DNA from 4 places in the [Roseibacterium] beibuensis genome. Region 2 is predicted to be linked to each of the others. Evidence: riboswitches for the same ligand, from Rfam matches in the RefSeq annotation. Region 2 holds a riboswitch; each other region holds the start of a gene.
The links. A riboswitch is a leader RNA that binds a small molecule or an ion and turns the genes downstream of it on or off. The one in region 2 is predicted to bind cobalamin.

Region 1: it holds a riboswitch for cobalamin, as region 2 does, so the genes downstream of both, bluB (5,6-dimethylbenzimidazole synthase) here and ABD923_RS00065 (DUF4198 domain-containing protein) in region 2, are expected to answer to the same signal.
Region 3: it holds a riboswitch for cobalamin, as region 2 does, so the genes downstream of both, ABD923_RS13395 (hypothetical protein) here and ABD923_RS00065 (DUF4198 domain-containing protein) in region 2, are expected to answer to the same signal.
Region 4: it holds a riboswitch for cobalamin, as region 2 does, so the genes downstream of both, ABD923_RS12855 (TonB-dependent receptor plug domain-containing protein) here and ABD923_RS00065 (DUF4198 domain-containing protein) in region 2, are expected to answer to the same signal.

Annotation. Positions count from the first base shown of each region.
Region 1 is NZ_BAABHW010000007.1:803-8,512, reverse strand. It holds gene ABD923_RS17395 (DUF1328 domain-containing protein) at 26-196, shown strand; gene gdhA (NADP-specific glutamate dehydrogenase) at 284-1,627, shown strand; partial or broken gene ABD923_RS19175 (thiamine pyrophosphate-binding protein) at 1,639-1,931, shown strand; gene ABD923_RS17380 (hypothetical protein) at 1,891-2,052, shown strand; gene ABD923_RS17375 (hypothetical protein) at 2,053-2,346, shown strand; gene ABD923_RS17370 (hypothetical protein) at 2,419-2,664, shown strand; gene ABD923_RS17365 (CsbD family protein) at 2,695-2,892, shown strand; gene bluB (5,6-dimethylbenzimidazole synthase) at 3,408-4,094, opposite strand; cobalamin riboswitch at 4,138-4,319, opposite strand; gene ABD923_RS17355 (hypothetical protein) at 4,879-5,454, shown strand; gene ABD923_RS17350 (DUF4339 domain-containing protein) at 5,568-6,176, shown strand; gene ABD923_RS17345 (hypothetical protein) at 6,173-6,625, shown strand; gene ABD923_RS17340 (C-terminal helicase domain-containing protein) at 6,746-7,390, shown strand.
Region 2 is NZ_BAABHW010000001.1:8,714-16,423, reverse strand. It holds gene cbiM (cobalt transporter CbiM) at 1-597, opposite strand, end outside; gene ABD923_RS00065 (DUF4198 domain-containing protein) at 602-1,393, opposite strand; cobalamin riboswitch at 1,531-1,735, opposite strand; gene ABD923_RS00060 (ATP-binding protein) at 2,841-3,827, opposite strand; gene ABD923_RS00055 (hypothetical protein) at 3,827-5,923, opposite strand; partial or broken gene ABD923_RS00050 (IS5 family transposase) at 5,992-6,923, opposite strand; gene ABD923_RS00045 (HpcH/HpaI aldolase/citrate lyase family protein) at 7,076-7,710, opposite strand, start outside.
Region 3 is NZ_BAABHW010000004.1:56,565-64,274, reverse strand. It holds gene ABD923_RS13420 (hypothetical protein) at 224-502, shown strand; gene ABD923_RS13415 (DUF2059 domain-containing protein) at 561-1,091, opposite strand; gene ABD923_RS13410 (nicotinate-nucleotide adenylyltransferase) at 1,205-1,804, shown strand; gene ABD923_RS13405 (DMT family transporter) at 1,809-2,660, opposite strand; gene dacB (D-alanyl-D-alanine carboxypeptidase/D-alanyl-D-alanine endopeptidase) at 2,817-4,310, shown strand; gene ABD923_RS13395 (hypothetical protein) at 4,323-4,697, opposite strand; cobalamin riboswitch at 4,734-4,935, opposite strand; gene ABD923_RS13390 (PHA/PHB synthase family protein) at 4,971-6,788, opposite strand; gene ABD923_RS13385 (SulP family inorganic anion transporter) at 6,935-7,710, shown strand, end outside.
Region 4 is NZ_BAABHW010000003.1:290,668-298,377, reverse strand. It holds gene ABD923_RS12860 (hydantoinase B/oxoprolinase family protein) at 1-3,567, shown strand, start outside; cobalamin riboswitch at 3,711-3,902, shown strand; gene ABD923_RS12855 (TonB-dependent receptor plug domain-containing protein) at 4,043-5,866, shown strand; gene ABD923_RS12850 (ABC transporter substrate-binding protein) at 5,898-6,695, shown strand; gene ABD923_RS12845 (FecCD family ABC transporter permease) at 6,692-7,681, shown strand; gene ABD923_RS12840 (ABC transporter ATP-binding protein) at 7,678-7,710, shown strand, end outside.

The sequences.
Region 1 (7,710 bases), on a different contig from region 2:
CAGTAGCTGAACAGGAGATAATCCAATGCTTGGTTGGGCACTTACCTTTCTCGTTATCGCGCTTGTCGCCGCTCTGTTTGGGTTTGGCGGTATCGCCAGCGCGTCGGCTGGCATCGCGCAGATCCTCTTCTTCATCTTCATCGCGCTGTTCGTGATCGCGATGGTCGCCCGGGCGATCCGCGGCCGCACGCCGTAAACGAAAATACTGCATCAGGGGCGAGTGGTCCTATCGGCCGCTCGCCCCTTTTTCATGCGCGACTGTCGGAATTGGAGACAAGACAACATGGCGAACCGCGAGCATTTGCTGAAAGGCTACATGGACCACGTCGAAGCCCTCAGCCCCGGTGAAACCGAGTTCCACCAAGCCGTTGCGCATGTGGCGGGCGACGTCATCACCATCGAGAAGGCCAATTCGGAGTTCGCCAATGCCCGCGTTCTGGACCGTCTCGCCCTGCCGGATCGGGTGATCGGGTTCCGGGTGGTCTGGCAGAACGATGCCGGTGAGGTCGAGGTCAACCGGGGTTGGCGGGTGCAGTATTCCAACGCCATCGGACCCTACAAGGGCGGGCTGCGGTTCCACCCGACAGTCAACCCGTCGATCCTGAAATTCCTCGGGTTCGAGCAGGTCTTCAAGAACGCGCTGACGGGCCTGCCGCTGGGGGGCGGCAAGGGGGGCGCGGATTTCAACCCGACGGGCCGCAGCGATGCCGAGATCATGCGCTTCTGCCAGGCCTTCATGCGCGAGCTGGCCCACCATATCGGCCCGGACCGCGATGTTCCCGCGGGCGACATCAATGTCGGCACGCGCGAGATCGGGTGGCTTTTCGCGGCCTACAAGGCGCAAGATGGCGAGTTCACCGGCGCCTTGACCGGCAAGGGCCAGAGTTTCGGCGGCTCCGCCATGCGCACCGAAGCGACGGGCTATGGCCTTGTCTATTTCGTCGAGGCGATGCTGGCCGAACAGGGCCAGGAGATTGGCGGCAAGCGCATCGCGATCTCGGGCAAGGGCAACGTCGCGACCCATGCGGCGGAGAAGGCGGTCGCCCTGGGCGGCAAGGTCATGACGCTTTCGGATACCTCGGGCAGCCTCGTGGCCGAGGATGGCCTGACGGCAGACACAATCGACTGGGTGCGCCAGCGCAAGCAGGAAGGCCGCGACATCGCCGATCCGCCAAAAGGCTGCGGTGCGCGGTTCGTGGAAGGCCGTGCCCCGTGGGATCACGAGGCCGATATCGCGCTGCCCTGTGCCACCCAGAACGAGGTGGATGAGGAGATGGCAAAACGCATCGTCGACAACGGTGCGAAGATCCTGGCCGAAGGCGCCAACATGCCGCTGACCGCCGTCGCGCGGGAGGTGATCGAGAACGCCGACCTGCACCACGCGCCGGGCAAGGCATCGAATGCGGGGGGCGTGGCCGTCTCGGGGCTGGAGATGAGCCAGAACAGCCATCGCCGCTTTTCCACCGCCGCGGAGGTCAATGGCGAGTTGAAGCAGATCATGCGGGGCATCCATGACCGCGTCGCCGCCGAAGGCAGGCAGAGTGGCCGGATCGACTATGCCCGCGCGGCCAACATCGCCGGGTTCCGCAAGGTCGCGCAGGCCATCGCCGCGATGGGCGCGATCTGAGGGGGCAGGTGATGACAGGTGCAGAGCTTTTCGTCGAATGCCTTGTCGCGGGCGGGATCGACACGGTCTACGCGCTTCCCGGCGAGGAAACGACCGACCTGATGGACGCGCTGGCGGCGTCGAAGATCGACATCGTGTTATGCCGCCACGAACAGGGGGCCACCTTCATGGCCGCCTGACGGGGCGGCCCGCGGCCTGTCTGGCCACGCTCGGGCCCGGGGCGTCGAACCTTGTTACCGGGCTGGCCGATGCCACGCTCGATCATGCGCCCGTTTTGGCGATCACGGGGCAGGGCGGCGGATGACCTGGCGGCCCTGTTGCAGGGCACCGGGATGCCGATGGCAAGCAGCTTCAAGGCCAAGGGCATCTTGCCCGCGCATCACCCTCAGAACCTCGGGGCCTTCGGCCTTCCGGCCGAAGATTAGGTGGATCATGCCATCCACAGTGCCGATCTGCTTGTCTGTATCGGGCTGGACCCGGTGGAATACCCCTTGGGCAAGCTGACGGATGAGGCCCGGATCGACGCGCTCTCCTTGTCAGACACAAGCGTGCCGCGCGATGCCGGGTGGCATCTGGGGGCCGAGGCCGTCGGGGACCTTGCCGCCGGATTGCGACACACGGCATGCGAAACGGATGACGACCTGGCGAAGCATTGCGGCGACCGCCCTGCAAGGCAGCTCATCACGGTGCCGGTCAAATACAGCGGAACCTTCGCGTGACCCCTGCCCGTCGGGAACCTTTGACGGGGCATCCGTGTTGAGTGTCCAGAACCGCAACACAGGAGCTAAGCCATGAAAACCGCACCTATTCTTGGTATCGCTGTCGCCGCAATCGTCGCCATCGGCGCCGCCGTCTACCTTGTCGATATCGACCAGACCGAAGAGGCCGCGCTGCCGGAAATCTCGGTCGAAGGCGGCAACATGCCCGAGTTCGAGGCCGAGACCGGGGATATCGAGGTCGGCGAGACCGAAGTGACCGTTCCCACGCTCGAGATCGAGCCGCCGGAAGAAGACACCGATCTCGCCCAGAACCAGTAATCAAGTCTTACCGCTGATAGGAGAATGACGATGAACCGCGACCAGATCGAAGGCAAATGGACCGAGATCAAGGGCCAGCTGCGTGAACACTACGGCGAGCTGACCGACAACGATCTCGAAGAAGCCAAGGGCGACCGCGAACAGATGGAAGGCGTGCTTCAGCAGAAGCTGGGCCAATCCAAGGAAGAGGTTCGCAAGACGGTCGACGATATTCTGGCCAAGGTCTGATTGACCTGCAGACCCACCACAAGACGCCCTGCGTGAAATCGCGGGGCGTTTTGAGTCTGAGAAAGGACCAAAGACCGGCGTCCACTCACCTTGCCGATTTGGACCCAGAGGGATCTTGCCGCTGTCCGGACGATCCGCAAACGCACGTGCGGACAGATGCGCAAACAACCTGCCTGAGACGGTCCGCGTCGATGCGCGGCAGCCTGTCATACCGGACGGCGAGGAGAAACAGAGGTTTCACGACGGTTATCCGGTGTTGTCCGCTTACGTCTCAAGAAAGGCCGCCAATCATTCGGGTCGAGGGCATGTTCGGCTCCATTCTTTGCAATGGAACCGGAGGTTGGCGAACTTTACGGTCTTCCGGGCGAATAAGTACGCGATCTCACCCCCTTGGTTGGCGGTATCGGAGGTGCAACAGACGGCAGCGCACACGTATTTTTTGTTGCAGCAAGAGGATGCGGAGGTGGACTTCATGCTGGGCGGCAGGGCCCCAAGCCCCACCGCCGCGTTGTGGTTCAGTGGTCCTCTTGCCAGATCTCATCCATTACGACCGCGTCCAATGGCAGGCGTTGGCGCCAGCCCTTGAGGGCCAGTTCGGGCGCGGGATAGAAGTCATCCACAAACCCGACACACAGGTAGGCCACGATCGCCACGTGGTCGGGCAGCGCGAGGATCCGGCGCAGGTCGGGCTCGTTGTAGATGCTGACCCAACCCACGCCGACATTCTCGGCGCGCGCGGCAAGCCACAGGTTCTGAACCGCGCAAACCGAGGAATAGAGATCCATCTCGGGGTTGTGGGTACGGCCCAGAACCACCGGCCCGCAGCGGTCGCGGTCGCAGGTGACGGCGATGTTCAGCGGCGCTTTCAGGATGCCTTCGAGCTTGAGGCCGCGATAGGTGCTGCGGATACCCTCTGGGAACATCGCCTCGGCCTCGGCATTCGCGGCCTCGAAGACGCGATGCACGGCGCGGCGACGCTCGAGGTCACGGATGAGAATGAAATTCCACGGTTGCATGAACCCCACGGACGGCGCGTGATGGGCGGCGTCGAGGATGCGCCGCAGGACGTCGTCGGGGATCGGGTCGGGGCGGAACTCGTCGCGCACGTCTCGGCGGTTGCGGATCAGGTCGTGGATCGTGTCGCGGTCTTCTGGGGTAAAGCGGCGCGCGGATGCGGGCGCCGCCGGGGCGGTGTCGGGCATGGTGGCCCTCCTGGTTTGACAGCGCCGCCTCGGGTTCCACGCGGGGCGGCCATCTTGCCGGGCCGGTCTTCTGGCTTCGGGTCATCTGCGCGCAGGCGCCTTCCCGGATCGCTCCAGTGGCATCGTGCCTGCGGCATCCCCGTCACAGCGGCGGGCCCGCGCCGGTATTGCACCGACTTCCCGATTCTCCCCGGCTTGGCGGGGCACCCGGCGGACGCTGCATAAGCGGGCGAGCGGCGGCAGGCAAGATGCGCGCGATATCGCAAAGCCCCATCAGTCCGTGACCTTAACGAAGTAACGGACGAAGGTCGAAATCCTATTCACCCGGCTACACCACAAGCCGGCTTCGAAGCAGTTGCGCTTGCGTGGCCCATCGGCGCAAACGATAAAGTGCCGCGCGCTGCCGCCGCCACGGCCCTCCTCAAACTGGCCAAGATGGTTTCCGCACCTCAGAAGCCGTCAACGGTCTGACATCAAGGGCCTTCACGCCGTTGTTCCCGGTTGCCTCAACACCGAAGCGGACATTCCGCCAAAATCACCCAGTTGAGCCATACGTGGTCTACATAGGGGGCGGAAAGCGGAAGTTCGCTGCGGTGAAGATTGTGCCACACAGCCAAGCTAGAAGCCGACATCCAGAGCAGACCAAGATCAAAGCGTACCGGAATGACACAGGTCCCGAGTGAAGTCGCGGTACTTCGCATGAGAAGCGGGAAGAAGTGCGGCTGGGCGAAACTGCTGTGCGCCGCAATACGTTTCCCATCCGAGGCTCGTCTGGGCCCTCGGCATGATGTACCTCGATCATGAAGGCGACCAGCGGCTTTGCCTGCTCAGCCTGAGCATCGATCCGCTTGCGCTCGCGACCGGGCTGGAGAACCGCGATGCCGTGACCCGGTTCGCCAAGGGCCTCTATCGCAACCCCACCGGCATCATCGAACGCGCCATGCAGGCTGCCGCGAACGGGCGGAAGGGATACCGGCTCGTCACCCGTGAGAAGATCAGGGGTCGAACCTTGGCCGGAAGCTTCGATTGCCCCTCACCGATGCTTGTGAGCGAGGCGCGGGATCGACGCACCCTCCCCGATGCGCAGGAGCCCGGCCCAGAAGAGGGCAAGACCTCCTTCTTCGACCCCGATATCCGCAAGGCGATCCTGAAGATCGACGAGAGCAGATCCATCCGCAAGCCGCGCTACGAGAGCGAGGAGGAGCGCGCCGAGAAAGAGCGGGACATGATGGAGCGCATGCATATCGAGACCGGTCCGGCCAGCGCGATGATCCTGCGCGATCTCTTCGGTTACGAAAGCGGGTTCCGCGTTCTTGGCGACATGATGCCCGACGAGGAGCCAGAACACCCTGCCTTTTGACGACGCAAACCGGCAACACCCGTGTCCAATCGGGGCCGACCTCCAGGCGCAAGCCTTTCAGATCGGCAACGCGGAGACAAAAATTGCCCGTGACAACCATGAGGAACGACAACATGAATGACGATCGACAAGACGGCGCCCTGCCGGCCACCCGGTCGGCCGACGCACCGCCAACCGCACCACCCCACCCCCTGGATGGCCAGTGGTTCATGCGCGTCGATGGGCGCGACTACGGCCCCTATACCGGCCACCAGCTCAAGGCCTTTGCCGAGGATGGCCGTCTTGAGCCGGACACGGAGATCCGCCGGGAGGCCAGCGCGGAATGGGTTGCTGCCGAGATGGATGTCGCGATCCGGAAGTTTTTCCAGCCGGCGCCTGTGCCCCAGCCCGGGCCGGAGCCGCAGGTCGCGACCGCAAGCGATCGCAGTACGGTCGTCCAGGTCACCAATACCTTTCAACAGCCCGCGGCGCTGGTGGATCCGGGCGCAAACAAGTCGCCCGGGCTGGCGCTCTTGCTGTCCTTCCTTTTCGTCGGACTTGGCCAGTTCTATAACGGCGATGTCGGCAAGGGCTTCCTGATGATCCTGGGCTGCATTCTGCTCTGGCTCGTCTTCCTCGGTTGGATCATCAACATCTGGTCGATGATCGACGCCTACACCAAGGCCAAGGAGCTCCGCGATCGCCACCAGGCCTACATTGCGGCACAGACGCGGCCGGCATGACCCGCCAGGGGAAGCGAACCTGCCCGACCTGCCTTGGCCTGGGTCTCGCACGGGAGCGGTGCCCGACCTGCGGACGTGCTGCGGCCGGCCAAGCGATCGGAAGCCTGAGGCTGCCCCCGTGGCTCGACAGAAGGTTGACGTCCTGGCTTGTCGATCGGGAGATCCACGAGATCGCTCTCGTTCCGGCCCTCATCCCCCTTCTGCCGCCCATGCCGGTTCTCGCCCTGGCCGCTTTCGGACTGAAGGCGCGCTCAGCCGACCTGCGCGCGCATCTGTGGACCTGGCGTTTCGTCCTCGTCGCAGCCATCGTGAACCTGATCCTGTCGGTCTGGCTTCTGTCCGAGATCTCCGAAACGGTATGGGGCCTCATTCTCGGTTTCTGGAGCACGCTTCCTGATCTGCTCCGGGAACCGGCGGAAGGGACGAGATCGATCCCGGTGGCAGCCTGACAGTAAAGGGCCGCCTGAAAGAGCGGCTTACTGCCTTGGGATCCTTAACGCTAAAAGCTCGCGCGCATCGACATCCCTTGTCGCCTTAACTCGTCCCGGGCAGCGCTCGTCATTGACCTCATGGCCCGCATCCCGAAAGACAGATCGGATTTCCAGGAAATCGCCCGGGTGCGACGCAACCTCGGCGACGTGAAGGCACCCTATGCGACCGCGGCCCTTATCGAGGAGCTGCGCCAATGGGAACTGGCTTTCATGGATACGCAGGAGCGGCCGAAGATGGTCATCTTCGCGCACCACAAGTCGGTGATCGAGACGATAAAGGCCCAGATCGAAGCCGTTTTCCCGGGATCCGTCTTGACGTTCGACGGCTCCACAAAGTCGAGAAAATGTCAGCCGACTGTCGACGCCCTCCAGCAGGACGAGAGCAAGCGGGTAATGATCCTGTCACGCTCGGGCATCAAAGGGATCACGCTCATCCGCGCCAACGTGATGCGCACCGTCGAGCCTGACTGGAACCCCGCTGACATGATCCAGCTTGAAGACCGGATGTGGCGGACCGGCCATACGCAGAACTGCGATGTCGGCTACATGTTCATTCCCGGCACGCTCGATGGTCGCATGGGCAAGTCGATCCTCACGAAGATGGAGAGCGACGAGCGCACCATGAACAAGCCGAAGCTGACACTGGAGGCAGAGCAGGCGACGCCGGCCGAACCCGAGGTTGCTCCGGACGGGGCGGATCTTCCGCTCTTCGCAAGCGCGTGAAGAAGGCCCGGCCCGGAACGACCGCAAGGATGTCGATCATCACCAGGTTGAAGATGCCGCAGGCGGCCACGAGCAGGGGAATGATGCCGGCAGCCGGATCCAGGGTGGCGGCGGACGGGCCGAAGACCACGATCACGACCTGGGACGCGAGCCAGCCGATGAACAGGGCTTCGGCAAGCGCGGTGTCCTGGAACCTGCGGCAGAACACGGCGAAGTAGGCTGCGAAAGAGAGGAAAAAGACCCCGAGAAAGCCGAAGAAGACGAGGTAAGGATTGCCGGAGATCGTGAAATCGGCAGGCATGAAGAGACCGATGGAGACC
Region 2 (7,710 bases):
GGTCGTGAAGAGATCGGGCTTCACCTGCCGGGCAAGGTAGACCGCCGCTCCGGCAAGCAGCGCTTCGATCCCCATGACGGGGATATGCGCAAAGAAAACGAATTGTGCGGCAGCGACGAACTCGTCTCCTGACAGCATCAGGGAGGCAGCCACCAGCAGCGTTGTGGCGGCGATGGCAAAGGCACCGCCGATCCCGGCCCAGACCGCGCCCATCGCGGGCGAGGCCCGCGCAATCACCGGACCAACGAGGATACCGACCAGAACGGCCGGCAGGGCGATGTTCAGCGTATTCACCCCCAGCACCGTCAATCCGCCGAAGCCAAAGAAGACGGCCTGCAACAAGACCCCCACGAACAGCGCGGGAAAAGCGGCCCAGCCGAGGACAAGCCCGGCCAGACCATTGAGGATCAGATGCACCGAAGAGGGGCCGATCGGAACGTGGATCAGCGAGGCCACGAAAAACGTGGCCGACAAAACGCCCGCCGCCGGAATTTTTTCCAGCGGCAGCTTTTTCAGCCCCAGCGCGATCCCGCCAGCGGCAACGACGGCCCCGCCGAGGACAACCTCGTTCGCAAGCGCCCCGTCAACAATGTGCATGATCTCACTCCAACTCGGTCGCGTGAATCCAGATCACGGCATCTTGCGACAACTCGCGGCCGTCGAACCCGGTCTCCGGTCCGACACCAAGCGCGGCAAAACCCCACCACCCGGCCGTCGGGATGCCGAAGGTGAAATAACCGTTTGCATCGCTGATCGCGATCAGCGTGCCGCCCGCGGGCGCGGCAACCGTCGGTTCGGTCGTGGCACTGACCGCGATGTCGGGCTCGGAGGCCATGTATTCGATCTCGATCTCGGCCCCGGCGACCGGTTCGCCATTTGACAGCACGCGGCCCGTAAAGGTCGAACCGACGAGCACGTTGTAGGGACGGTTCAGGGGCTGGATCTCGGCCGGAAGCCCCATGATGCCGTCCCAATCAGTCGGCAGGCCGTTGCGGTTCAGGAAGACGCGCGCGATCTGCTGAATGTAGATGTCCTCGCTTTCCTCATAGTAGGGCTCGGGCACTGTCACCAAGACGTAGTCGCCCGACCGGCGGATCGGGACCGAGCCACGGAAGGCCTCGCCCGTGTTCTCTGCCCCCTGAAATACTGCGGGTTCGAGCGTATCGAGCAAGTCCGTGCGCTCACCGTTGTGGATCATGTAGAACTCGCGCGGCATAGCGAGGTCCATGACTTGGCCGTTGTCCATCGGGTGCCAGAAGATCAGCTTGACCGGAATTTCACCGGGTGTCTCGATCACCGCCTGTTCGGTGAAATTCAGCAGGAAATGCGCCGATGCCGCCATCGGCAGGGCGGCAGCGACACCAGCCGCGAAGATTGTCGTGCGAAGGGTCATCTACGTCCTCTTTCTGTCGTGCGGCTGAGAAGCCGCGCTTGGAAAGGACGGACGGGGAGATTTGGCGGGAGCGCGCAACCGGAGTGACGCGCCCATGCCCGACGCGTTTCCCCGGCGTCCAGGTGGCCGCGTCCCGGTGGGGACACGCATGACCGGCAGGTCTCCTGGCTCGCGGGTCAATGCTCTGGCTGGCCTTCCCGGATCGCTCCAGTGGCGTTGTCAGCCGAACTCGCCGCTCACAGTTGCGGGGACAGCCGCGGGTTCGGTGTGACCTCACACCCCACCGCGTTCCCTCTTGCCTCCACCCCAGAACGGGGCGGAACCGATCACACCAACCTGATGCCCCACGCCCCGTGTCCGGTCAATAGACGACTCATGGGGCGGAGGAGCGAGTGCCGCGACCATTTGACAATTCCGGGTGTTGATCTCGGCAGCCAAACCATGCCGCCTCGTTTGTCATGTCGACCTATGCGCTGAGCGACGGTGCTCTGGATCGGCTTGAGGCTGCCGCACGTGGCGCAACGTCCCGGCCAGCCCAGCCGGGTCCAGCCCCTTGGCATGCCGTTTCCCGAAGGCCTCCTGACCTGGCTTCCCGGCGCCATGGGGGATTGCCGCAGCGTGGGGCAGAACGCGGACACCAGGCTCGAGACCGGCCCCGATCCCGTGCGAGGCTCCGGCGCGTGCATCGTTTTCACCGTAGGCGACCCTGCCGTACAGCCGGTATGGCCTCCCAGCCCGGCCGGGCCGCGATCGGACCCGGCAGCCCCTCGGCCTTGGCTGAAACATCCGAGATCCGCTCCTCTTAGTGGTCGGCGAGACGGGTGTCCGCCTAATGGGGACTGCAGGTTGGAACGGTTTCCCCGAAATCGAGGATTTCGACGCTGTCTCGTTTGCCGCCTTTTGTGGGCTACGCTCTGGATCCGCTCTACGAAACGGTAGAGCGACGCCCTGCCCCTCACCGCGCTGGCCCGGACACCGCACGGCTTGCGCGGGGATGGCTCAGGGCGAGGCAGCATCAGGAATCTTTTTAAGTTGAAGTATCGATCGCATGCCCCGGCGATCGGAAATTTCGTACGGCGGAAAACCTCAAGGCGGCTGGGACTTTCCTGTCCACCTATTAGTTATATTTTTTAACAAGCCCTTAGCTGAATTCTGGCCGAGAAGGGCGAAAAATCCTTGACAGGGCGTGCATCAAAAACATCCGTTTTGTGCATACATATGCCCCATCCAAATTCGCTGTGGATGGGGCATATGTATGCACGCTCAGGTGATTCGAAATCAAACCTCTCCCCTCCAATATAATGAAATAAAACAATAAAATAAAGCTTCATCGAAATCTGATGGCATAAGCATGCACGTTCGAACCATAACCATGCACACCTCACATTGCTGAAAACAAAAAAGGCCCGCGCGAGGCGGGCCGTCCATCTATGAAAAAGCCAAGTGGTCAGTTCTTCCGGGGCATCTTCTTTCGTCGGGTCGTCTCGTAGGCGTCGAGCAAATTGTGCTGTTTGAAACCCTCTCGGTAGTTCGGCATAGTGAAGGGCGAGTAGCCAAATGGCAAACCTGTGCGGCGCGAAAACCCTTCGGCGAAATGGTCAATAGTGCAGATCTTTTCATTGGCACTAAGGGTGACCGTCAAAGCTTCGATCAACAGCTCGATCACCAGCCCCCATCGTTGGCATCCCGCGAAAACCAAGCGGTCGAGGAAGTCGTCCAACTCGAAGTCATCGAACTCAAGCTGCGCCTTGTCACAGTAGCTGAAGATAAGATGAAGGAGCTCGTCTTTGTCGGTTGTGCTCGCGAGATCGATGCCGGAAAAATTCACGGTGCGCAGGAGCCTGTAGAGCTGCTCTTCCTTCTGAATCTGGGCGGCGAGGCTGGGCACTCCGGAGAAGATCAGCATCAGCGGCCATTGATGATCCTTCAAAAGGGATTTGAAGCTATCCAGAAATTTCTGGTTGGTCAGGCTGTCGTTTTCCGTGAACACGTGCTGGCACTCATCAAAGTGAATGCCAACCACGCCCTGAAGCTCCGCATACTTTCTGACCTTGGAGCAAATCTCGCTTTGCGAGTGCCGCCCTCGCAGCGGGTATCCGAGGACTTCGAGAATTTCGACGCCGAGATCTTTCCAGGTGACCTTGCCGGACAGAAGGCATGAAATGACCCGAGCCGGACGCCCATCGGGCATGGTGGTTGATCCATCGTTAAGGCGCCTCAACATGGCATCGATTTCGGTCGACTTTCCTTGCCGGGAGTCACCGATCACCAAAATCCCGGAGGCTTCAAAACGACCGCCAATCGAGGCTTTGATATAGTATTCCGTGACGCACATAGTCATGGCCTCGGCCAGGTCCTGCGCTCGGTTAAACGGAAAGCGGGCCTCCATCAGGGGCTTTCGAACGTCGACCACCGCCTCGTTGACGAATGACATTACTTCAACTCCTTGAGGTTGGAAGGACGCGCAGATTTCATGGACTGCGACTTGCGTGTGCGAGACGTATTTCCCTTGGAGGGAGGTGGGTTGCTCGCCGAAGTGCCCTGAGATTTTTCCTCCTGTGTCCCATGGTCAGTGGGCTGCTCGTCCGACGACGGCTCGGAGGTTCCGGGCACCTCTTCAGCCGTCCCTTCAATGATCGAGGGTTCTTCACCGATGGCGAAAACCCCGTCGCTTTGCGCCAAGTTGGTGACATCGTCTGGAGAGGTTGTGCTGTTTAGCTGCTTTGTGCGGGGAACCCGGGCGCCTGCGAAGACCGCCCTGGCAAGTGCCTTGCACTCCTCGATGGTCGAATAGCTGCGGGGCAGGTCGTGTTCGACACCGATGGACGAGATGTCAGCGTAACGCCGTGTCCGCGCTTCCATAAGGCGATCATGATAAAGTTCAGTGACGTGCGGATCCTCGCGACGATACTCGGCGACCAACTGCAAGACCTCGCCCAAGGTCATGTCTGCGAATGCGGTCGTCTGAAGGGTGACTTCGATCGGATCCGGCACGCCCGCCATGAGGACCGTGGCAATGTTCAAATTGTCGGGGTCGACAAAGACCTCGACTTTCCCTTTGAAGAACTGCTCTTCGCGGGCCAGCTGCAGATCGTCCGAGTTGAACCAAATACCCTCGAACACGCGCACACCTTCATCGGAAGGTGTGGTGCTGACCTGCCAGCCGAGATGAATGCGCCGGGTGTGGGGGTCGATCACCCCAGCCATCCCGCGGGTATCGTTGAGCTCTTTATAGACATCCCAAGGACGGCGGCCGAACATGCCAACGCCGTAGTGCTTTTGAAAAGGGTATTCGTCCACGAGGTAGCGGGTCAGCATGGCATACAAAAGCTCAACACTCACAACCCCATTTTTGATTGCGTCGTAGCCGGGGATATCTCCCGGGCGGCGTCCCGTGTATCCCGGCATGACCTTGAAAAAACACGACTCCACTGTTCCAAAAAACCGTTCATCATGAGCTCGGTCTGTTGGAGAGTACGTTCGGGTGGTTTCGTTGATCGTTCCAATTCCCATCAATGATGCAATGACGGGTGAACTTCGCAGCCCAGTCCCGTTATCGTTGCGCAAACGGTGAATGCTGCATCCTTTAGCGGGATCATTCTTACACCCGTACCGGGTCTTTTCGCGGGTCTTGTCACGGGTCGCCATGCGCAGAAGAGCAAGAGTAGCCTCTGCATTCGGGTTTTCGGCAATAATCCAAGCCAAAGGCATGCGGCTGGCAACATCAAATAGGACGATAATGTGAAGCCGTTTTCGAATAAACTCATCCGCCTCTTCATAGGCCCTTTTCGTTTCGTCCGAGAGGGTGTGCCAGAAGCCTTTCTCTTTTGCAGACGTCACGAGCGACATTTTCTGCTCATCCATGCCGCAGAGCTCACCAACCATGAACCCCCGGATGTCGGTGCTGCCCCGCCCTTGCCTTCGGCGGGTTTCTCGAACTCCATCTACGGCAATCGCATATTCGGTTGGAGTGACGAGGCGATCACGGTGCTCCCGAAGCGTCTTCTGTGATGGCACAGCGAGTTTTGGCAACTCGTTCAAGATGCGGCGCTTGTTCTCCTCGTGAACGAGCGTCTCAAGGTATTGGTGAACATTCGCGATCGAATGTCCCCTTAGGTCGAAGCCAAATTCGCCCCAGGCTTTGGTCATCAAATCGCGGAGTGGTACGGAAATACGCGGCGACCTGTTGCCACGTAGGTGCGTCAATGGAACGAGGGCCTCGGCCACGCCCTCACCATTGTCGAGTTTCATATAGTTTTTGTAGTATTTCAGGATTGTGCGGCCTTGGTAGAGAATGCGCGCTTTGGTTTTCTCTCCTCCACGAGGCGGCGCGGTTCGAACAGGCTCTTTCAACAGCAGTGTCGTTTGTTCAGCGATAAACCGGCGGGCGCTCAATGTGCTCAGGTTCCGGACGGTCGGGCGAAAACGCGGATTGTCCTGTCGTCGCAAAGCAACAAAAATATCCACGGCCTGGCACATGGCCACGTGAAATCGTCCCAGAGCCTGCTGATCTTTGTTCTTCAGGGACATGATCGACTCGTGGCGGCTTTGTTGCGCAAAGACCGTAAAGCCCGGACTTCCCCTTTCCCCGGACGCACTTATCCCACAGGCTCTGTGAAGGGTATGCCGAGCGCGGTGTAGCCGTTCAGCACGGCGGCTCGGATCTGGAGTTCTGCGACTTGACGATCGAAGTCGCGCGCCATGAGGCTTTGCCCCAGCAGCTTCACGCAATGCATCTTCGTTTCGGCGCGGCTTCGGCGGTGGTATCCGGTCCACCTTCGCCAAAGCGCGCGGCCGAGGTATTTCGAGGCGCGCAGGGCCTCGTTTCGCGCGCCGGCGCCGGCGGTCGACGGCTTCCACGGCTTGGCGTTCTTGCGCGGCGGCATGACGGCATGGGCGCCCCGGTTGGCGATGGCGTCATGGCACTTGCGCGTGTCGTATGCCCCGTCTGCGGTGACCCAGCCGATCTCCACATCCGCGGGGATTTGGTCAAGAAGCTCGGGCAGCATGGGCGCATCCCCGACGTTGCTGCCGGTGACTTCTATGGCGCGGATCTCCAGCGTCTGTTCGTCGACGCCGATGTGGATCTTGCGCCAGACGCGCCGTTTCGCGCCGCCATGCTTGCAGGCGTGCCAATCGCCTTCACCCTCTGCCTTGATGCCGGTGCTGTCGATCAGCAGGTTCAGCGCCCCTGCGAGCCACGGTAGGGGATGGTGACGGCAAGCGTCTTCTGTCGTCGGCTCAATGTGCTGAAATCCGGCACCGTCCAGTCGAGGCCAACCAGCCGCAGAAGGCTCTCGACGAAGCCTGTGGTCTGCCTGAGGGCCATGCCGAAGAGGACTTTCATCGTGAGGCAGGTCTGGATCGTGGCGTCGCTATACAACGGCTGCCGGCCTCGCTTGCCGGTCGGCGGCGGCTCCCAGACCATGTCCGGATCGAACCAGATCGTCAGGGAACCACGCTGTTTCAGCGCTTCGTTGTAGGTCGGCCAGTTCTTGGTCTTGTAGCTCGGCGGGATCGGTCTGCTCATGCAGGACAGCTACCACGCTGGATTCACGAGATGAATCCCTAACCCAACCTTTGCGCAACAAAGCCGCATGCTGCCATCAACGGACAGTCGCCCAAATCGCATTGAACGATCTCTTGTGAACACGGTGTGACAAAACCCGGATTGGGCCGGTCTCACGCTCCGCTTTCGGATTTCCCAGCACGCGATAGGATGTATTCCGCCTGCATTTGCACAGGCTTGTCGATCATTTTTCCATCCAGTCTTGCAGCGCCTTTCCCTTCATCGGCTGCTGCCCGCATCGTTTCCATAACGGTTCTTGCCCAAGCGATCTCATTTTCGGGCGGCGCAAAACCCCGGTTCAATGCGGGGACAGCATCAGGGTGAACGGCCGTCGCACCGGAAAAGCCAAATCGTCGAGCCTCGTGTGCAAGATCCTCAATGGAGGTGCTGTCCAACACTGCGACGGAATCCAACAATCCCAAGGGAACGATGTTGGCGGCGCGGGCCGCATAGACGATTTGCTGCTTCGCACCGAGCAGGCTATCTCGTGAAGGCGTCATTCGACAGGCGGCGGCGAAATCTTCGCTTCCCAAGAGGAGGGCTTGAACTCTTGGGTGAGCCATTGCGATGGCGTTGACCTGTGCCAAGCCACCCGGGGTTTCCACCAGAGCAATGATCGCGACAGATCCGGCCTCGATGCCGCGTTCCGCCTCCAGGTCATCCAGGACCTCAGCAATGGCGATAGGTTTGCCAGGGTGCTCGCACTTCGGAAGAACGATCGCGCTGATTCCGAGATGAAGCAAGGCTT
Region 3 (7,710 bases), on a different contig from region 2:
ACCGCGAGGCACCGTCGACATGCCGGATGCGCTCAGGCGCGATGTCGGCCTGCCGCCGCGCGATCATTGCCGGCCCGAACCGCAGGCGCCCCCAGTTCCATTCGATCCCTTCCGGTTCTTCTGACCCGAGGGGCTGAGATTTGACGGGCCACCCCCGCCCCCCGGCGTGCTGCGCGACCGGGCCGACGGGGGTGTGCCCGATCCGATGAAAGGAGGCCAAGCCATGGCTTTCGATCCCGGCCGCCGCTTGGTGATTATCGGCGGCGCCATCTTCGTGCCGCGCGTGATGCGCGGTGTCGCGACCCATCTCTTCGACGTGCACCGGCTCGCCACCGCCTCAGCCGATGACGTCGCCCTGCGCGGCGCGCGGGAGGTGGATTACGGCAGGCTCCTTGACGTGCCTGTCGGCGATACCGTGCAACTCGTGATGGATGTGACGGGCGCGGACACCCCGCCTGACCGGGCTGGCCCGGGCGACAAGCGCGCCCGTCCCGGCCCGTAAGGCACATCCGTTCAGAAAAGGCCCGGGGCCGCGCCACGCGTGGCCCCGGCGCCGCCCCTCAGCGCAAAGCGTCGATCAGGCGCTGGTTCATCGCCGGGTCGGTCGTCAACTGGATGCCCTCGGCCTCCAGCCGGGCCGCCATGCGCGGGCCCAGCATCGGGCCCAGTTCCATCCCCACCCGGCTGCCGATATTTGCCCCCTGCTGGGTCAGCATCGGGGTCTGAGCCAGCAGCGCCTGTCCCGGTGCCGACCGGTAAAAGGCGAGGATCCCCGCCAGTTCCTCGGCCGTGAAGGCGTTCAGGTAGACCGGCACGGTCTCTTCCTGCATGCGTCGGGTGAACTCCGACAGCATCACCTCGGTCAGGATCGCGGTGAAGCGCTGCGGATCGGCCAGGTTGATTCCCTGCGCCCGCAGATCGTTCTGAATGGCCGAGGCGATGATCGGGCCTTGCGCCGTCATCACCGCGCCGAACAGGTCTTCGGTCATGGTCAGGCCAACGATGGCCTCGGCATCGGCGCGCGGGTCGGCCTGCACCGGAAGGGCAAGGCACAGCGACAGGGCAAGGGCGGAAAGGGAACGGCGGATCATGGAAATCTCCAAGGAAAAGACCGGAAAGATACGCGGATCATGACGGCCCGCCCGGGCAAGTCAACGTGTGCATAACCTTCCCCAAGCCGAGCAAACCCAGTAAGGGGCGGGCGATGTTGCGACATGTCATGCCATATGCCGCGCCCGGCCAGGTGATCGGGTTGTTCGGGGGGTCGTTCGATCCGCCCCACGCGGGCCATGCCCATGTCAGCCGCGAGGCGCTCAAGCGTTTCGGCCTCGACCGCGTCTGGTGGCTGGTCAGCCCCGGCAACCCGCTGAAAGTCTCCGGCCCCGCGCCGCTGGATCGTCGCCTTGCCGCCGCGCGCGCGCTCGTGCGGCACCCGCGCATCGAGGTGACGGGGATCGAGGCGCATCTGGGCACCCGCTACACCGCCGAGACGCTGGAACGCCTCGGCGCGCTTTATCCCGGCGTGCGCTTCGTCTGGCTGATGGGGGCCGACAACCTTGCGCAGTTCGACCGCTGGCAACACTGGCGCTGGATCATGGAGACCACGCCCGTGGGCGTCCTCGCCCGCCCTGGTCAGCGCATCTCGGCGCGCACCGCCAAGGCCGCGCAGGTCTACGATTGGGCACGCCTGCCCGCCAGCGCGGCGCCTCTTCTGGGCCGGGCAAAGACTCCAGCCTGGTGTTTCCTGAACCTGCCGATGGTCGATATCTCTTCGACCGAGATCCGCGCGCGCGGCGACTGGTAGGCCCTCAGTCCGCGCGCTCGCGCAATCCCAGCGAGGCCAGCCCCGAGACCAGCAGGATCACCAACCCGGCAAAGGCCAGCGCGTCGGGCCAGACCCCGAAGACCAGCCACCCCAGCGAGGTTGCGGCGATCAACTGCGTGTAGACGAAGGGCGCAAGCCGCGAGGCCGGCGCCATGCGCAACGCAAGGATCAGGCACAGGTTGCCCAGCATCGACCCCAGCGCCGAGGCCAGCGTCAGCCAGCCCACCCGCGCCGTGATCTCAGGCGTTTGCGGCAGGCCAAGCGGCGCCAGCACCAGCGCCCCGATCACCAGCTGGCTCATCAGCAGCGCGCGGGGCCGCGCCACCCCCGCCAGCCAACGCGAGGCGGTCAGGAACGCGCCATAGAAAATTCCCGCCAGCACCGCAAAACCCAGCCCCGGCGTCATGCCGAAGCCCGGTTTCACCACCAGGATGACCCCGAGGAACCCCAGGCAGACCAGCCCCAGCCGCGGCCAGGAAAAGCCTTCGCGCAGGAGCCACACGGACAGGAGCCATGACAGGATGGGCCCGACGAAGAACGCGCCGAAGACATTGGCGATCGGCTCGGTCTTCAGCGCCGTCAGGATCGACACGATGCCGCCCGCGATGAACAGCGCGCGCAGCCAGATGCGCCAGTCGAGGAAGATGCGCGGCGGCGTGATGTGCAGCACGAAGGGCGCCAGGATCACCGCACCCAGCGCGAATCGACTGAACGCCACCCAAAGCGGCGCCACGCCCTCGCCCCCGGTCAAAAGCTTGCCCGCCGTGTCCCCTGCCGGGATCAGCGCCATGGCCAATAGCATCAGGGGCAGCGCGCGCAGCGTGTCGGACCTCATGGCGCTTGCCTCTATCCTGTTGACGCGGCGTCGGAAACCCGCCTTTCTGCCGGCGATCACCTTTGCGTGGGGTCGCATCCCGGTCTCCGGGCAGGGGCTTGAGACGACCGCGCCGCTCTGGTTAACCTTTCGCGACATTACGGATTTTTTGACCAAATGGTTTCGAGACGCGCGTTTTTAAGCGGAGCAGCAGCCTCCGTCGGCGGAAGCCTTGCCGGCCCCGCATGGGCCAGCGCACCCGAGCGGTCGCTGCGACCGCTGGTCCGGCCCGATGGTTTCCTTGCGCGCACCATCCCCGATGCCGCCGACATCATCGCCCGCGCCGACCTGGGCGGGCGCGTCGGCTTTGCCGTGGCCGACGCGACGACCGGCGAGATGCTCGAGGTCGGCCACCCGCTCTACGGTCTTCCGCCCGCCTCCGTTGCCAAGGCCGTGACGACGGCCTACGCGCTCGACCGGCTCGGCCCCGGCTACCGGTTCCGCACGCGGCTGGTCTCGGACGGGGTGCTGGCCGATGGCCGCCTCGATGGCGACCTGTGGTTGATCGGCTCGGGCGATCCGCTCTTCGACACCGACGCGCTGGCGGGCATGGCGCGGTCGCTGGCCGATTTCGGCGTGCGCGAGGTGACGGGCCAGTTGCGCCTTGCCACCGATGCGCTGCCCACGATCTACCAGATCGACCCGGGCCAGCTTCCCCATGCGGGCTACAACCCGTCGATCTCGTCGATGAACCTCAATTTCAACCGCGTGCATTTCGAATGGACGCGCGAGAACGGCGATTACACCGTCACCATGCAGGCCCGTTCGGCCAGCTATTCCCCCGGCGTGCAGACCTCGCGCATGGTGATCGAGGATCGCGATTATCCCGTCTACACCTACGAGGATACCGAAGCCCGCGATGAATGGACCGTGGCGCGCGGCGCGCTTGGCAATGGCGGCGCGCGCTGGCTGCCCACCCGCCGTCCCGCCGCCTACATGGCCGAGGTGTTCCAGACCATCGCGCGCAGCTACGGCATCGTGCTCGACGGGCCGGCCTTTTCCGAAGGCGCGCCCACGGATGCCGCCGTGCTGGTCGAACATGTCTCCGAGCCGCTGGAGGATATCCTGCGTGGCATGATGCTGTGGTCCACCAACCTCACCGCCGAGGTCGTGGGCCTCCTGGCGACGCAGGCGGGCGGGGTGCGCCCCGCCACGCTGGCCGAAAGCGGGGCCGAGATGGCCGCCTGGATGGAAGAGCGTCTTGGCGCCCGCACCCCGCATTTCGTCGATCACTCGGGCCTTGGCGTTGACAGCCGCATCCGCCCGCAGGACATGACCCGCGCCTTGGTCAGCGCCGGGCCGAACGGGCTTCTGCGCAACCTGATGAAGGACATCCCGATGCGGGATGCCTCGGGCAACCCCGTGGCCGATCACCCGCTTTCGGTGGTCGCCAAGACCGGTACGCTCAACTTCGTCTCGACGCTGGCGGGCTATGTCCGCCTGCCCACGGGGCGCGACCTCGCCTTTGCGATCTTCTGCGCCGATCTCGACCGGCGCGCGGCCCTGACCGAGGCGCAGATGGAACGCCCGCCCGGCGGGCGCAGCTACAATGGCCGCGCCAAACGCCTGCAACAGGCCCTGATCGAGCGCTGGGGCGTGATCCACGCCTGAGCCATCGGGCCTTCAGGCGATCGACCGCGCCTCGACCAGGGCGAGGGGGCGTGCAGGCAGGCTTGCCGTGCTCAGGCCCACGCCGTCATCGCCATTGCCGAAAATCGCATCCGCCATCGCGTCGAGGGGCGCGAGTTCGGTGTCCATCTCGACGCCGCAGAACAGGCGCACGCGCCGGTGGTTCGCGACGAACTGCGCGCCGCAGGATTGCGGGCAACCATCCAGACGGCTGAACCCGGCCACTTCGAAATCCGGCTTGGTGAAGGGGCGGACCGTGGCCAGGCTCTGCGCCAGCCTCTTGACGAGGCAGGCCGCCTCGGGGCAGGGGCCGCCGATGCGCGGGCACATGGTCGCCTGGTAGGAATGGGTCTCGTCGGACCAGATCATCGCAAAACTCCTTCTCCGGGGCACCCCGCCCGGGCCTTGGGTGAATCGACGATGGCAGGTCTCCTGACTCGCGGATCATGGCTTGCCCGACCTTCCCGGGCCGTTTGGCCCAGTGGCATATTCGGGGTCGCATTCCGCCTACAGTTGCGGGGGCAGTCGCGGATTTGGGGCTTTGCCCGCACCGCGTTCCCTTTTCACCCCGTGCGGTGCACGGGGAACCATCGCCTCAATCGGTAGGCCCCCCGGCACCTGCCGGTCAAGCGCGGAATGGCGTCAGGTCTCGAACACGTAGTCGCCCGGCGCGTCGGCCAGCGGCGCGTAGCCCTCGGCGCCCAAGGCGGGCGGCGGACCCTCTCCGCCGGAGTGCTCGGCCAGCCACGCGGCCCAGGCGATCCACCAGCTTCCGGGGGTTGGCTCGTGTTGCTCCAGCCAGGTGTCGGGGTCCATGTAAAGCGCGCCGGGTTCGCGATGGCCCAGCCGGTAATGCTTGCGCGGGTGGCCCGGTTCGCTGACGATCCCGCCATTATGCCCGCCCTTCACAAGGCAGAAGCGGAAATCGCCATCGGTGAAAAGCTTGGCCTTGTAGACGGACCGCCACGGCGCGATGTGGTCGGTCTCGGTGCCGACGACGAACATCGGCGCCTTGATGTCCTTCAGCGCGATCACCCGCCCCTCGACGGCATAGCGCCCCGCCGTCAGCCGGTTTTCCAGGAACAGGCCGCGCAGGTATTCCGAATGCATCCGCGACGGCATCCGCGTGGTGTCGTTGTTCCACACGCCCAGATCCGACGGCATGTCGGGCCGCCCGAGGAAATAGCGCGCCACCGCGCGGGAATAGATCAGGTCCTCGGCCCGCATCGTGGCGAAGGTGCGCGTCATCTGCGGCCGGTCGAGATAGCCCTGGTCCCACATCAGGTCTTCGATAAAGGCCACCTGCGACTCGTCGGTGAAAAGCAGCAACTCGCCTGCTTCCGCGAAATCCGTCTGCGCCGCCATCAGCGTGATCGAGGCCAGCCGGTCGTCGCCATCCCGCGCCATGGTCGCCGCCGCGATCGCCAACAGCGTGCCGCCAAGGCAATAGCCATTGGCATGGACCTTGGTGTCGGGAACGATCGCGCTGACCGCGTCCAGTGCCGCCATCACGCCCATCCGCCGGTAGTCGTCGAGGGAAAGCTCCGCCATATCGGCCGTCGGGTTGCGCCACGAGATCATGAAGACGGTAAAGCCCTGCTCGACGAGGTAGCGCACCATCGAGTTATGGGCCGACAGGTCGAGGATGTAGTATTTCATGATCCACGCGGGCACGATCAGCACCGGCTCGGATTTCACCGTCTCGGTCTCGGGCGCGTACTGGATCAGTTCGCAGATCTCGTTGCGCATCACCACCTTGCCCGGCGTCGCGGCCAGGTCCTCGCCCACGCGGTAGCCCTCGGGCTGGTCGGGATGTTCCTGCGTCAGCGTGTGCATCAGGTCCTCGAAGTAATGCTCGGACCCTTCGACGATGTTGCGCCCGTTCTGTTTCAGCGTCTCTTCCATGATCTGCGGGTTCAGCCACGGGAAATTCGAGGGCGCGAACAGGTCCAGCGTCTGGCGCGCGATGAATTGCGCGCGGTCGGCATTGTCGGGGCGCAGGCCGCGGATATGGCCCGTCGCCATGTCCCACCAATCCTGCGTGGCGAGAAAACTTTGCTGCCACAGCGCGTAGGGCAGTTTCTCCCACGAGGGATGCATGAAGCGGTGGTCATAGGCCTTGGGCTTGAACGGGGCGGGCGGATGCCCGTCCTCGGTCAGGGTGCGCAGGGCATAGGCGCCCAGCTTGACCGCATTGTCGCGGGCGTGTTCGGCCAGCGCCAGTTGCCGCCCCGGCGCGCGGCTCAGGTGCACCGCCCAGTCGGTCCAGCTTTCCAAGAGCGCATAGGGCGACACGCCCCCGGTCATCCGCGCCAGGGCCGCGCGGGTGGCGCGATCCAGCGCTTCGTAGCTTTGCGGCGCGTCGGGTTTGGCGCGCTTGGGCTTTGCGGGAATGACGGCGGGCAGGTCCGCGGATTTCGGCGGCACCTTCACCGCGTTTGGCTTGGTCGTCTGGGGCATGGCGGCGATCCGGGGCAGGGGCGGGACACTCTCAGGTTGTACCGCCACTCTCGGTCACGCCTTGATGCACGTCAATCGCCGCGGCGCAGCATCTTGCACAGGCCAAGGCGCAGGCGTAGGTTCGCCCTGACCAGCGGACACCGGCCATGACGCCCAAGATCCTCACGACCCTCAAAAGCTACGACCGCCCGACCTTCCTGGCCGATCTCGGCGCAGGGGTGACCGTCGCCATGGTCGCCCTGCCGCTCAGCATGGCCATCGCCATCGCTTCGGGCGCGGGGCCCGCGCAGGGGCTGGTCACCGCCATCGTCGCGGGCTTCCTGATCTCGCTTCTGGGCGGCAGCCGGGTGCAGATCGGCGGTCCGACCGGGGCTTTCATCGTCGTCGTGGCCGATGTCATCGCCGAGCACGGCTATGACGGGCTGGTGCTGGCGACCTTCATGGCCGGGGCGATCCTGCTTCTGGCCGGGGCGCTTCGCGCCGGGCGGCTGATCCGGCTGGTGCCCGAGGCGGTGATCAACGGCTTCACCATCGGCATCGCCGTCATCATCGCCTCCAGCCAGATCAAGGACCTGTTCGGCCTGTCGCTGGCCGAGGTGCCCGCCGCCTTTCTCGAAAAACTGCCCGCGCTCTGGGCCGTGCGCGATACGCTCAGCCCCGCCACGCTCGCCATCGGGCTGGTCACCATGGCCGCCATCGTGATCCTGCGCCGGGCCTTTCCGCGCTTTCCGGGCCTGATCCTCGCCGTTGGTGCGACCTCGGCCATCGTGGCGCTGGCGGGCCTCCCGGTCGAGACCATCGCCGCGCGCTTCGGCGATCTGCCGCGCAGCCTGCCGATGCCGGGCCTGCCCGATCTGTCGCCCGCGCGGTTGGCCGAGCTTCTGCCCTCGGCGGTGATCATCGCCTTCCTCGCGGGGATCGA
Region 4 (7,710 bases), on a different contig from region 2:
GGCAAGTGGCAATTCTGGGTCGATCGTGGCGGCACCTTTACCGACCTGGTCGGACGGCGACCCGATGGCACGCTGGTGACGACCAAACTCCTCAGCGAGAACCCCGAGCACTATGCCGATGCCGCCGTCGAAGGGGTCCGCCGCCTGATGGAGGGGTCCGACGCCCCGATCGAGGCGGTCAAGATGGGCACGACCGTCGCCACCAATGCCCTGCTGGAGCGCAAGGGCGCGCGCGTTCTGCTGCTGATCACAGAGGGGTTTCGGGACCTGCTGCGCATCGGCACGCAGGCGCGACCACGCCTGTTCGATCTGAACATCCAGTTGCCGTCGCTGCTTTATGAGCAGGGGACCGAGGTGCCCGAACGGCTGGATGCCGAGGGCGGGGTGCTGACCCCCCTGGACGAAGACGCCGTGCGCGCGGCGCTGACCAAGGCCTATGACGATGGCATCCGCGCCGTCGCCATCGCCTTCATGCATTCCTACCTGAACCCTGCGCACGAGGTCCGCGCCGCCGAGATCGCCCGCGAGGTGGGGTTCACCCAGGTCACGCCCAGCCACGAGGCCAGCCGCCTGATCAAGCTGGTCGGGCGCGGCGATACGGCGGTGGTCGATGCCTATCTCTCACCGATCCTGCGGCGCTATGTCGACCAGGTAGCCGATGCGCTGGACCTCGGGCGGGGCGGCTGCGAGCACCTGTTCTTCATGCAATCGAATGGCGGGCTGACCGATGCGCGGCTGTTCCAGGGGCGCGACGCGATCCTCTCGGGGCCCGCGGGCGGCGTTGTCGGCATGGTGCGCACCGGGCAGGCGGCAGGGTTCGACAAGCTGATCGGCTTCGACATGGGCGGCACCTCGACCGACGTGTGCCATTTCGCAGGCGAGTACGAGCGCAGCTTCGAAACCGAGGTCGCGGGCGTGCGGATGCGCGCGCCGATGATGCATATCCACACGGTCGCGGCCGGGGGCGGATCGATCCTGTCTTACCGCGACGGGCGCTTGCAGGTGGGTCCCGAAAGCGCGGGCGCCGACCCCGGCCCGGCCTGCTACCGGCGCGGCGGGCCCCTGACCGTGACCGATTGCAACGTGATGCTGGGCAAACTGTCGCCCCGCCACTTTCCCGCCGTGTTCGGGCCGAATGCGGATCAGCCGCTGGATGCCGATATCGTACGCGAGAAGTTCGCGGCCCTGGCCGAGGACATCGGAGATGGCCGATCTCCCGAAGAGGTCGCCGAGGGGTTCCTGCGCATCGCGGTCGAGAACATGGCCAACGCGATCAAGAAGATCAGCGTGCAGCGCGGCTATGACGTGACGAAATACGCGCTGGCGAGTTTCGGCGGCGCGGGCGGGCAACATGCCTGCCTCGTCGCGGATGCGCTGGGCATGACGACTGTCATGCTCCATCCCTATGCCGGGGTCCTGTCGGCCTATGGGATGGGCTTGGCCGATATCCGCGCGCTGCGCGAAGCGCAGTTCGATGAAGGCCTGGATCGGTTCGCACAGGCGGAACAGAGACTTTCCGAGATGGCGGACCAAGCCCGCGCCGAGGTGTCGGAACAGGGCATCGGGGCCGACCGCATCCGGATCGAGAGACGCGCCCATCTGCGCTATGCCGGCTCGCACCAGGCCCTGGCCGTCCCTTTTGGCAGTGCCGACGATTTGCGGGCCGCCTTCGAAGACGCGCATCGCGCGCGGTATGGGTTTGCCGCGCCAGAACGGGACCTTGTCTTCGAAATGCTGGAGGTGGAGGCCATCGGGTCGACCGATGCGCCCGACGCCCCTTTGCCGACCACAGAAAAAGACCCTGCACCGCGCGATATGCTCTCTGTCCACCTCTCCGGGGCGCAGCATGACACGCCCCTTTACGCCCGAGACGACCTGCCTGTCGACACAACGGTGGCCGGACCTTCCGTGATCACCGAGGCGACCGGCACCAACATGATCGAACCGGGCTGGCAGGCGCGGGTCGATGAGCTGGGCAACCTCTTGCTGGAACGAACAGAAGCGAAGGCGACCGAACATGCCCTTGGGACCGAGGCCGACCCGGTGATGCTGGAGGTTTTCAACAACCTTTTCATGAACATCGCCGAGCAGATGGGCGCGACACTGCAAAACACGGCCTATTCGGTGAACATCAAGGAACGGCTCGACTTCTCCTGCGCGCTGTTCGATTCCGATGGCAACCTTGTGGCGAACGCCCCGCATGTGCCGGTGCATCTTGGCTCCATGTCCGAGGCGGTGCGCACCGTCGCGCGCCTGAACGCCGGACAGATCGCCGAGGGCGACGCGTATATGCTGAACGCGCCCTTCAACGGCGGCACGCACCTGCCGGATGTGACCGTGATCACACCCGTTTTCGACAGGGCCGGGCAAAAGATCGTCTTCTGGGTCGGCAGCCGGGGCCACCATGCCGATATCGGCGGCAAGACCCCCGGATCCGCCCCGCCCGACTCGACCCGGATCGAGGAGGAAGGCGTCGTCATCGACAATTTCAAACTGGTGGAAAACGGGCGCCTGCGCGAGGCCGAGACACGGGCGCTGCTGGCCTCGGGCCGCTATCCCTGCCGCAACATCGGCCAGAACATGGCCGATCTGGAGGCGCAGGTGGCCGCCAACGCGACCGGCATCCGCGAGGTGCAGAACATGGTCGAAACCTTCGGGTTAGACACTGTTCTGGCCTATATGCGCCACGTGCAGGACAATGCCGAGGCCAGCGTGCGCCGCGTGATCGGGTCGCTGAAGGACGGGGCCTGCACCTACCCGCTGGACGATGGCAGCGAGATCAAGGTCGATATCCGCGTCGATCAGGCGGCAGGCCGCGCGGTGATCGACTTCACCGGCACCTCGCCGCAGCATCGCAACAACTACAACGCCCCCAAGGCCATCGCGACAGCGGCGGTGCTCTATGTCTTCCGCACGCTGGTCGGGCGCGAGATCCCGTTGAACGAAGGGTGCCTTAAACCGCTGGAGATCATCCTGCCCGAGGGGAGCATGATCAACCCGGTCCACCCCGCCGCCGTCATCGCGGGCAACACCGAGGTCAGCCAGGCGATCACCGAATGCCTCTATGGCGCGCTGGACGTGATCGCGGGCAGCCAGGGGACCATGAACAATTTCATCTGGGGCAATGACCGCATCCAGAATTACGAAACCATCGCGGGCGGCGCGGGCGCCGGGCCGGGGTTTGATGGCGCCTCCTGCGTGCAGGTCCACATGACGAATACGCGTGCAACCGATCCAGAGATCCTGGAAACCCGCTTCCCTGTGAGGGTTGAGCGCATGGCCCATCGCAGCGGATCGGGCGGCATCGGCGCATGGAGCGGTGGAGAGGGGATGCACCGGGTGCTGCGCTTCCTCGACCCCATGACGATCACGACGCTCTGTTCGCACCGGGAGGTGCCTGTTCCGGGGCGCGCGGGCGGTGGCGAGGGGGCTATCGGGGAAAACTGGGTTCTCCGGGCCGATGGCACGCGCGAGCGCCTTGCCGGAAATGCCGAAGTCGCGCTGGGCATCGGCGATGCGATCGAGATGCTGACCCCCGGTGGCGGTGGCTGGGGCCAGCCCAAGTGACCCGAAAACACGGCCTTCCAGGGCGCGGCACGGTCAGGATCGTCTGACAGGACGCCCGGCGAGTCCTGTCAGAAACCTGTGACATTTCGGTTTCGGGAACCGAAGTGCCGCGTTCAACCCTTGCTTGAATGCCCCGGCGCGCGTATCCGGGGACTCGCTTCGGTCCGGACGGCGCAAACCGTTCGGGTAATAGGGAACGCGGTGTAATCCCGCGACTGCCCCCGCAACTGTAAGCGGCGAGTGTGGACGGCACATGCCACTGGGACATCCCGGGAAGGCCCGTTTCACGCAACGACCCGCGAAGTCAGGAGACCTGCCGAAGTGATCACCCTGTCCGGGCGCGGGTGGCGCCATGGGCAACGGACCCTTCCGTAGTGGTGACGCATTTGCACCGTCTGCGGAGGGACGAACCCCTCCGATGACATACACCAACGAGTCCGAATGCCGCCATACCGGTATCGAAGGAGGGACATACATGACGAAACGATTGGCTTTGACCGCCATCTCCGCACTCGTTGCCGGCAACCCGGCCTTGGCGCAGGACGCCTTTTTCCAACTGGATGAGGTTATCTTCTCGGCGGGCCTGACCGAGATCGAAGAGGATCGCACCGGCGTATCGGTCGATGTGCTGACGACCGAAGAATTGCGCTATCCCGGCGATATCCAACTATCGAACACGCTGGCGACCGTGCCCGGCCTCACAGTCAGCCAGAATGGCCCGGTCGGGTCGAGCACCACACTGCGCATTCGTGGTCTCGGGACGTCCTACATACCCGTTTACCTGAACGGGATAGATATCACCGATCCGTCCTCCTCCCAGACCGGGTTCGACTTCGGCAGCCTTCTGGGCACCGGGGCAACGCGTGTCGAAATCCTGCGCGGCTCGCAAGGCTCCATCTACGGGTCCGAAGCCATCGGCGGCGTGGTGAACATCACCTCCGACTTGGCCCCTGACGAACCGGGCACCGAGGTCACGGTCGGCGTCGAAGCCGGCAGCTACGAGACCTACCTGTTGAATTTCGGCGTTGGCACTCGGTTCGAGCGCGGAACGCTGTCCTTCTCCGCCACGGAACTGACGACAGAGGGTTTCTCGGCCGCCGACGAAAATGACGGCAACACCGAAGAGGACGGCCACCAGTCCACCACCCTCATTCTTGCGGGTGAATTTGAGACCACCGAGGCTCTGACCATCGGGTTCAGCGCCTTCTACATCGACAGCTTTACCGAGATCGACGATTCCATCGATACCGCCGATGAACAGGAAGGCGAGCGCTCCGGCCTGCGCGCCTACGCCAATTTTGACGCCTTCGGTATAGAACACGAGCTGTCCATCAGCGGATCGCGCACCGAGCGTTATTACCCCGGCGGCTTCACCGAAGACTATCTCGGCGAGCGCATGACATACTCATATCTCGGCACCGCCAACCTACGCACGGCCGATACGCTGACGTTCGGCCTTGATCTGACCGAGGAAGAGTTCGACGCCGATTCCGATTCCGGCGGCGTGGATACCGCCGCGGTCTTTGCCGAATATGTCGCGGCACTGGGTAGCGGTTTCGACCTCTCGGCTTCGCTGCGCTATGACGATCATTCGATTTTCGGCGGACAAACCACTGGTCGTCTTGCCGGCGCATGGCGCCCGGCAGAAGGCACTGTTTTGCGCGGGTCGATTGCATCGGGCTTCCGCGCGCCGTCGCTCTACGAGCTGTATTCCGGATTCTACGGCAACCCGAACCTCGAACCCGAGCAGAGCCGCAGCATCGAATTGGGCATCGAACAGGCGTTCGGCGACCTGAACCTTAGCGCGACCGTTTTCTACACCGAGATCGACGACCTGATCAGTTTCTCAGGCGGCGGCTACAACCAAGTAGCCGGCACCAGCACCACGCAGGGCTACGAACTCACCGCCAACTACATGCTGAGCGACACCCTGTCGGCTTTTGCGAACTATACCTACACGGACGCCGAGGACCGGGCCGGCAATCGTCTGCCGCGTGTGCCGCGCCATAACCTCGTGCTTGGTCTCAATGCAGCAATTGCAGAGCGTGTTACCTGGGCGACGACCGCTCAATTCGAGTTTGACAGGCAAGACGTCGTCTTTCCTGCACCCAACTACGAACGAACGCCGGTTGACGTTCCCGATTATGCCGTTGTCGACACAACCTTCAGCTACGCGGTCAACGACACCACGGAGGCCTTCCTGAGGATCGAGAACGTCTTCGACGAGGAGTACCAGACGGCAATCGGCTACGGCACCAGCGACAGGGCGTTCTACATTGGCCTGCGCTCGCGCTTCTGATCGTTTGAAGCGCCTTGCGGTGGCGGCGGGGATGACCCTCGCCGCCGCTACATCGGCATGGGCGGACGCCCCCACCCGGGTCGTGTCGATGAACCTGTGCACGGATCAACTGGCGATGATGCTGGCCGCGCCGGGGCAGTTGATCTCGGTCAGCCAGGTCGCGGTCGATCCGCTGACCTCCCCCATGGCCGAGGAAGCGGCGGCCTACGACATCAACTTCGGTAGCGCGGAAGAGATCTACCTGCTCGACCCCGACCTCGTCCTGGCCGGCGTCTATTCCGACCCGGCGACCGTGGGCATGCTGCGCCGCCTCGGGGTGCGAGTGGAACAGATCGCGATCACGCAGCGCCTTGTCGACGTGCCGGATCGCCTGCGCGAGGTCGGGGCGCTTCTTGGCCGCGAAACCCGGGCAGAGACCCTGATTGCCGCGTTCGAGACGGATCTTGCGCGGCTGACGCATGCCGCGACCGGCCCCCGCGCGGCCTTCTACTTTCCCAACGGCTATACGCTTGGCACCGGGACGCTGTCGCACGACATCCTCACAACAGCCGGATTCACCCATATCGCCGAAGAACTGGGGCGCAGCGCATCGGGGCGGCTGGCGCTGGAATTGCTTGCCATGGCCGCGCCGGAACTGGTGATCGGCAGCACGCCCTATGCGGGCGCCTCGCGGTCGGAAGAGATCTTGCGCCACCCCGCGCTGCAAGCGGTGATCGCGGCCGGCCGAGGCACGGTCAGCGGGCCGGATTGGGTCTGCGGCACGCCCCATGTCATCAATGCCCTCGAAAACCTGACCCGCCTGCGGACCGAGATGGAGGCCGCGCGATGACCCGGCGGCTCCTCATGCCCGGTCTCGTGGCGCTGGTCCTCGTGCTGTTCACCCTCTCGCTTCTGATCGGGCCGGCGGGGTTCGGCCTTGGCGATTCGCTGAGGGCCCTGGTCGGCGGACAGGGCGATGCGGTCACGCTGGTGATGCGGGAAATCCGCCTGCCCCGCGCCATCCTCGCCGTCATGGTCGGCGTATCGCTGGGCCTGTCGGGTGCGGCCTTGCAAGGCTACCTGCGCAACCCTTTGGCGGAACCGGGCCTGATCGGCGTATCGGGGTCGGCGGCGCTGGGCGCGGTGATCGCGCTGCAAACGGGGTTTGCCACGCTCTTCGCCCTTGCCTTGCCGCTGGCGGCCCTGATCGGGGCCTTGATCGCGGTGATGCTGATCCTGCTGCTGGCCGGCCCGCGCGGCGGGTCAATCACGCTGATCCTGGCCGGCATCGCGATTTCGGCCCTTGCGGGGGCGTTGACCTCGCTTGCGCTGAACCTGTCACCCAACCCTTTCGCGGTCAGTGAAACGGTGTTCTGGATGCTCGGGTCGCTGTCGGATCGCTCCTTTGCGCATGTCTGGATCGCGCTGCCGTTCATGGCCGTGGGCTGGCTGCTCCTGTCGCTGACGGGCCGGGGCCTGGAGGCGCTGACGCTGGGCGAGGACGCCGCGCAGGCGATGGGCATTGACCTGCGGCTATTGCGCCTGTCGGTGGTGCTGGGCACGGCGGCCAGCGTCGGCGCGGCCACCGCCGTGGCCGGGGCCATCGGGTTCGTCGGGCTTGTCGTGCCGCACATCCTGCGGCCCTTCGTGGGCGCGCGCCCGGGCCGGCTGCTTTGGGCCTCGGCCCTGGGCGGGGCGGCGATGGTTCTGGCGGCCGATATCGCGGTGCGGCTGGTTCTGCCAGACCGCGACCTCAAGCTGGGGGTCCTGATGGCCATCGTGGGGGCGCCGCTGTTCCTGCACCTGATCTACAAGACCCGGAGGGCGATGGCATGACCCTCCTGTCGCTCGAGAACCTGACGGTG